One region of the Geobacillus sp. G4 genome, then DNA from elsewhere that is predicted to be linked to it. Evidence: predicted binding sites of a transcription regulator. Region 1 holds the regulator's gene; the other holds the start of a gene.
The links. Region 1 encodes Rex, which represses fermentation and respiration genes when NADH is low (regulators of the CRP and FNR family bind a similar motif). Its sites were predicted from a motif close to TTGTGAAATATTTCACAA; they were not measured.
Positions count from the first base shown of each region.

Region 2: a site for Rex is predicted at 2,264-2,281, ahead of ABS784_RS12170 (nitrate reductase subunit alpha). Genes of this name have one in related genera too.

Region 1 covers NZ_JBEPJY010000025.1:13,060-16,510, reverse strand. Annotated here, with positions in the region: gene ABS784_RS15855 (ABC-F family ATP-binding cassette domain-containing protein) at 1-443, opposite strand, end outside; gene moaC (cyclic pyranopterin monophosphate synthase MoaC) at 541-1,029, shown strand; gene ABS784_RS15845 (redox-sensing transcriptional repressor Rex) at 1,045-1,686, shown strand; gene tatA (twin-arginine translocase TatA/TatE family subunit) at 1,703-1,855, shown strand; gene tatC (twin-arginine translocase subunit TatC) at 1,876-2,619, shown strand; gene ABS784_RS15830 (YdiK family protein) at 2,803-2,982, opposite strand; gene ABS784_RS15825 (CPBP family intramembrane glutamic endopeptidase) at 2,979-3,451, opposite strand, start outside.
Region 2 covers NZ_JBEPJY010000009.1:66,734-70,184, reverse strand. Annotated here, with positions in the region: gene ABS784_RS12170 (nitrate reductase subunit alpha) at 1-2,203, opposite strand, end outside; gene ABS784_RS12165 (metal-dependent hydrolase) at 2,375-2,878, shown strand; gene ABS784_RS12160 (alpha/beta hydrolase) at 2,965-3,451, shown strand, end outside.

The DNA.
Region 1 (3,451 bases):
GAGCGGATATCGGCTTCGTATTGGTAGCCGCCTTGTTCTTTGTATTGTTCTTGCAGCTCGTCATACGTTTTCAGCGTTTTTTCATAGCGAGCTGGATCGGCGAGTACGTCTGGGTCGCCGAGTTGCATGCTGAGTTCGGCGAGCTGTTTTTCGAGTCCTAGAAGCGGGGTGAATACCTCAAGCATTTCGTCCCAAATGGAACGCGGCGAGTCGAGCCCGCTGTTTTGCGCCAAATAGCCGATTTTGATATGGTTTGGTTTGATGATTTTGCCGCTGTCGAAAGAGAGTTCACCGGCGATGATTTTCAACAATGTCGATTTTCCCGCTCCGTTGCGGCCGACAAGGGCAATTCGGTCGCGGGACTGTATTTCTAGTTTTATATTCGATAAAATAAGGTCAGCGCCGAAATATTTCGTGAGCCCGTGCACTTGCAAAATGATCATGTCATTTCACCTCGCGAATAGTTTAACGTAAGTCGCGAAAACGGTCAAAGACGAATGATGAAAAATCGTGTATAGTGTATAAATGGAGGAGATTGTATTGTCATCGTTCACTCATTTCAATGAACAAGGGCGCGCGAAAATGGTTGATATTACGCACAAAGAAGATACTGTGCGAGTGGCTGTGGCGCAAACGAGCGTGACTGTCAGCCGGGAAATTTACGAAAAAATGACGAGCAATGCGATCGAGAAAGGGGATGTGCTCGCCGTCGCTCAAGTGGCGGGGGTGATGGCGGCGAAGAAGACAGCTGACCTTATTCCAATGTGTCACCCGCTTATGTTAAAGGGTGTGGACATTGCTTTTGCTTGGGAAAACGATGGAGAAGCGCATAAGCTCGTCATCACGGCAACGGTGAAAACGAAAGGGAGCACAGGAGTGGAAATGGAAGCGCTGACGGCCGCTTCGGTCTGTGCGTTGACGGTGTACGATATGTGCAAGGCGCTTGATAAAGGAATGGTCATCGGTCCGACGTATTTGGTCGAAAAAACGGGCGGGAAGTCTGGCCATTACCGACGGAAAACCGATTAGCTAGGGGATGAGATCATGAGCAACGAACAACCGAAAATTCCGCAGGCAACCGCCAAACGGCTGCCGCTTTACTATCGGTTTTTGAAAAACTTGCACGCTTCCGGCAAGCAACGCGTCTCCTCTGCCGAGTTGAGCGAGGCGGTGAAAGTCGATCCGGCGACGATCCGCCGCGATTTCTCCTATTTTGGCGCGCTTGGTAAAAAGGGATACGGGTATAATGTCAATTATTTGTTGTCGTTTTTCCGCCGGACGCTTGAAGAGGATGAGGTGACCGAAGTCGCCTTGTTTGGCGTCGGCAATTTAGGCACCGCCTTTTTAAACTATAATTTTTCGAAAAACAACAATACGAAAATCGTGATGGCGTTTGATGTCGATGAGCGGAAAGTAGGAACGACAGTCGGCGGGGTGCCGGTCTATCATCTCGATGAGTTGGAGGAGCGGCTTCACGAAAACATCCCGGTCGCCATTTTAACCGTGCCGGCCGCCGCGGCTCAAGCGCTGACCGACCGCCTTGTCGTCCAAGGAATTAAAGGCATTTTAAACTTTACTCCGGCGCGGTTGAACGTGCCGAACCATATTCGCGTCCATCATATCGATTTAGCCATTGAGCTGCAGTCGCTCGTCTATTTTTTGAAAAACTATCCATCGCCATCGTAAAAGGAGAGAACAACACATGAAATATTTGTTGCTCGTTGCTGCAATTTTGTTGCTGTTTGGCACGAAAAAGCTGCCGGAATTAGGGCGGTCGTTCGGCCAGTCGCTTCGCGAGTTTAAAGACGCCACAAAAGGGCTCGCTGATGACGAAGAAACGAAAACCGACCGATGACAAGGCAGGATGGAGAAACAATGAATGACAAAGAAATGTCGGTGTATGAGCATCTGGGTGAACTGCGAAAACGGCTCATCATCGTGCTCATCTTTTTTGCTGCGGCGCTTGTCGTTAGTTTCTTTTTTGTCGATGATGTCATTTTGTATTTGCAGCGAACGGCCGAGGCGAAGCATTTGACCATGAACGCCTTCCGCCTCACCGATCCGATTAAAGTGTATTTTCAGTTTGCCTTTGTCATCGCAGCTGTGCTGTCGGCTCCGGTGCTGTTGTATCAAATTTGGGCGTTTGTCAGCCCCGGTCTGTATGAAAAAGAGCGGAAAGTGACGTTAAGCTATATCCCGGCGTCGATCGTTCTTTTTTTAGCAGGCGTCAGCTTCGCTTATTTCGTCTTGTTTCCGTTTGTCGTTCGATTTATGAGCCAGCTGGCTGACCAACTAGGGGTTCAACAAATGATCGGCATTAATGAATATTTTCAGTTTTTGCTTCAGCTCGTGCTGCCGTTTGGCATCGTATTTCAGCTTCCGATTGTTGTGCTGTTTTTTACCCGCTTAGGGCTTATTACGCCGCAGCTTCTTGTTCGCATCCGCAAGTATGCGTATTTAGCGCTGCTTATTTTAGCGGCGGTCATTACGCCGCCGGATGTGTTGTCGCAAGTGATCGTCATGATTCCGCTCACCATTTTGTATGAAGGAAGCATTTGGGTGGCGCGCATCGGCTATCGGAAAGCGCAGCGAGCAGTCGAGCAGGAAGGCAATGAGTGAGGCGGGACGAAAAACATTGAGAGGAAAGCGAGCAAGGCCGGGCCAAACGAAGGGGCTGTCTCAAAAGCCGCAAAACAGGGTTTTGAGGCCGGCCTCTTGTTTTTTTGTTTCCATTTTCACGATATGATCGCCGTCATGGGATTGATGTTCTGGTCCCTTCCCGCGCGAATCACGGGAAGGGGGTCAGCGTTTTGAGGCGAAAAGAAGGCGAAGGGCGGTGCCGAAATCAAAGGCAGCGAGCGCCGCTAAAGCGATGGTGGAGACGTTCCAAACCGTTTCATGAGCACTTTCGATGGCCAAATACGTAAACATTGAGCCTAAGACGAAATACAGAAGCGAAAACAGCCGAGGGTTTCGCATCATAGCCAAACCCTCCAAACGGCGAGCGGCAGCTCGGACTGGCGCATCATTTTCTCAATCTCGTCGGCCAATAGCGTCTGCATGACGACGACGAACGTATTCATGGCGACATGGGCGAAAATCGGTACGAAAATGCGTCCGGTTTTTGCGTATAAAAACGCGAATACCATCCCCATGGATGTGTACAGAAGCAAATGTTCCGGCTCCATATGGACAATGGCAAACAAAAGCGAACTGACAAGCGCAGCAAGCCAAAAGTTGTATTTTTCATAAAGCGAGCCGAAAATGATTTTGCGGAAGATGAGCTCTTCCAAAATCGGGCCGATGACGGAGGTGACGACGACCAACAGCGGCGTCAGGCGGATGATATCGATGATTTGCCTTGTATTTTCCGACCCTGGTTTGATGCCGAGCAGCCGCCATTCGATGTTGGCGGCGATGCTTTGGGCCGCGAGCGCCAAAAAGACGCCCA
Region 2 (3,451 bases), on a different contig from region 1:
TTAACAAGCCGTTCGTCGTGCCAAGCAAATGTTTTAAGAAGTATTCGTGCCCTTTGCCGGAGCTTGAGATTAAGTTGGCGCGCCAGACGATCAAGTTGCGCGGAAAATTCGCCTCGTTGTCCGGATCTTCGATCGCAAACTGCAATTCTTTCTTTTTCAGCTGTTTCGCGACGTAGGCGCCGATCTCTTCCGGCGTGCGGGCTCCATGGCTTACTGCTTCGTTATACAGCTCGATGCCGTTTTTGTTAAACGTCGGGTACGACGGCAGCCAGCCAAGCCGCGCGGCCAAGACGTTGTAATCGCCAGGGTGTGAATAGCGCGCTTTTTTGGCCAGCGGTGAGATGAGCTCATCGACCGGCCGCTCTTCATAGCGCCATTGGTCGGTCGCAAAGTAAAAGAATGACGTGCCGTTTTGCAATTTCGCTGGTCCGACCCAGTCGCGGGCGGTGGCGATTGTCTGCCATCCTTCCACCGGCCGCAGCTTTTCCTGCCCGACGTAATGGGCCCAACCGCCGCCATTCACCCCTTGGGCGCCGACGAACAAGACAAGGTTCAAGACGGCGCGGTAAATCGTATCGGAGTTGAACCAATGGTTGATCCCGGCGCCGACGATGATCATCGACCGGCCGTTTGTGTCGATCGCGTTGTCGGCAAACTCACGGGCGATTTTCACGACGAGTTCGCGGTCGACGCCGGTGATCGCTTCTTGCCATGCTGGCGTGAATGGCACCTCGTCATCGTACGAGCGGGCGACTGTGCCGCCGATGCCGCGGTCAATGCCGTAGTTGGCCAAAATCAAATCATAGACGGTCGTGACGTAAACGTCTCCTGTTACGGTTTGCACTTTTTTCACTGGAACCGCGCGTTCGATCGTTTTTCCGCCCTCAGCGGTGAAATATGGAAGCTGGATCGAGATGACTTCATCTTCGCTCCCTAAAAACGACAGGCGTGGCTCAAGCGGCTGTTCTGTTTCCTCATCAACAAGACGCAAGTTCCATTTTCCTTTGTCTTCCCAGCGAGCGCCGATCGTTCCATTCGGCACGACAAACGAGTCGGTGTTTTCATCATAGATGACCGGCTTCCATTCGGCATTGTTCGTTTGTTTGCCAAGGTCTTTCGCCAACAAGAAGCGGCCGGCCGTCCATGCGCCGCCGTTTTGTTTTAAGGTGACGACAAACGGAAAATCGGTGTACGTTTTGGCATATCGTTCAAAATATGGAACGGTCCGTTTGACGTAATATTTGTTTAAAATAACATGTCCCATCGCCATCGCCAAGGCGCCGTCCGTCCCTTGCTTCACCGACAGCCAGTCGTCGGCGAATTTTGTCGACTCGGCGTAATCTGGGCTGACGGAGACGACTTTCGTGCCGCGGTAGCGCACTTCGGCTAAAAAGTGAGCGTCCGGAGTCCGGGTGAGCGGGACGTTCGAGCCCCAGGTGATGATGTAGCCGGCGTTGTACCAGTCGCTTGACTCCGGCACGTCCGTTTGGTCGCCCCAAATTTGCGGCGACGCCGGCGGCAAGTCGGCGTACCAATCATAGAAGCTTAACATCGGCCCGCCCATCAGCTGCATGAAGCGCGATCCGGCGGCATGGCTGACCATCGACATGGCTGGAATCGGGGAGAAGCCGACGTTGCGGTCCGGGCCGTATTTGACGACCGTATACAATAAGGAAGCGGCGACAAGCGTCAATGCTTCATCCCAGCTGACGCGCACGAATCCGCCCTTCCCGCGCGCCTGTTTGTAGCGCTTCGCTTTTTCGCGGTCTTCAACGATGCTTTTCCACGCCTCAAGCGGGTTGTTTGGATGATGGGAGAGCGCCTCGCGCCACATGTCAAGCAAGATGCCGCGGACATACGGGTATTTGACGCGCAGCGGGCTGTACATATACCATGAGAAGCTCGCGCCGCGCGGGCAGCCGCGCGGTTCAAAGTCCGGCATATCCGGCCCGGTCGACGGATAGTTGAGCTGCTGTCCTTCCCAGGTGACGATGCCGTTTTTGACGTAAATGTTCCAGCTGCACGACCCCGTGCAGTTGACGCCATGGGTCGAGCGGACGACTTTGTCGTGCTGCCAGCGGCGACGGTACGCATCTTCCCAGGCGCGGTCGCCGTAGGTTGTTTCGCTATGGCCGTCGGCTTGGCGCTCGATCGGCCGAATATATTTGAAACGGTTGGTGAGCGGAGATCGTTTTCGTGTCATTTGCTTCACTCCTTATTAGCGTTGTGTACTTTTAACTATAGCCATGATGTCAATAACGCGATGTTAACTTTGTCACACTTGGCATCATTGTCACAAATCCGTCAAAGAAACGAACAAATATTCTTTTCTGTGGTATAATGGGGAAAACGATAAAAGTTTGAGGGGATTTCGTTGCGATACTCCAGCCATGTCATTGCCACATTATGCCTCGGCGCGGCGGCGGCCGCGCATACAAAGCTGCCGTTTACCGCCGCCTATACGGCGGGGCTTGTCATCGGCAGCCTTCTTCCTGACATTGACGAGCCGTCGTCATACGTCGGCCGCCGTTCGTTCGGCGTCGCGGGGAAAGTAAAAGAAGCGTTCGGCCATCGCGGCATGACGCATTCGCTCATCGTCTGGGGGGTGCTTGCCGCCCTCGTCTGGCGCGACTCGGCGTCGCCGTTTACCGCTGGGCTCGTGCTCGGCTACTTGTTTCATATTGTGGAAGACTTTTTTTCTGTTCAAGGGGTGCCGCTGTTTTGGCCGTTTTCGTCCAAGCGGTGGAAAGTGCCGCTCTATCGGACGGGAAAAGGGATGGAGAAAGCATTGGTTGGCATCGCTTGGATCGCATTCGTCTATTTTGGCGTCAACGGCTTGTTTCACGAATGGTGGCGGTCATGGTTGTCGATGTGGTAACGGCGTCCGATCAAAAAAGGAAAAAAGAGGTGCGGCGGCGAATATAGTGAGAGGAACGGATTTGACTAGATAAGGGGGAGAGGAAGATGAGCGAACAATATCCGGTGCTCTCGGGCGCCGAGCCGTTTTACGCCGAAAACGGGCCGGTCGGGGTGCTGCTCGTGCACGGATTCACCGGCACGCCCCACAGCATGCGCCCGCTCGCTGAAGCGTATGCGAAAGCCGGCTATACCGTTTGCCTGCCGCGCTTAAAAGGGCACGGAACGCATTACGAAGACATGGAACGGACGACGTTCCACGATTGGGTCGCCTCGGTCGAAGAAGGATATGGATGGCTGAAACAACGATGCCAAACCATTTTTGTCACCGGGCTGTCGATGGGCGGGACGCTCACGCTTTATTTGGCGGAACATCACCCAGACATCTGCGGCATCGTGCCGATTAACGCCGCTGTCGACATCCCGGCCATCGCCGCCGGGATGACGGGCGGGGGCGAGCTGCCGAGGTATCTGGATTCGATCGGTTCGGACTTGAAAAATCCGGATGTGAAAGAGCTGGCATACGAGAAAACGC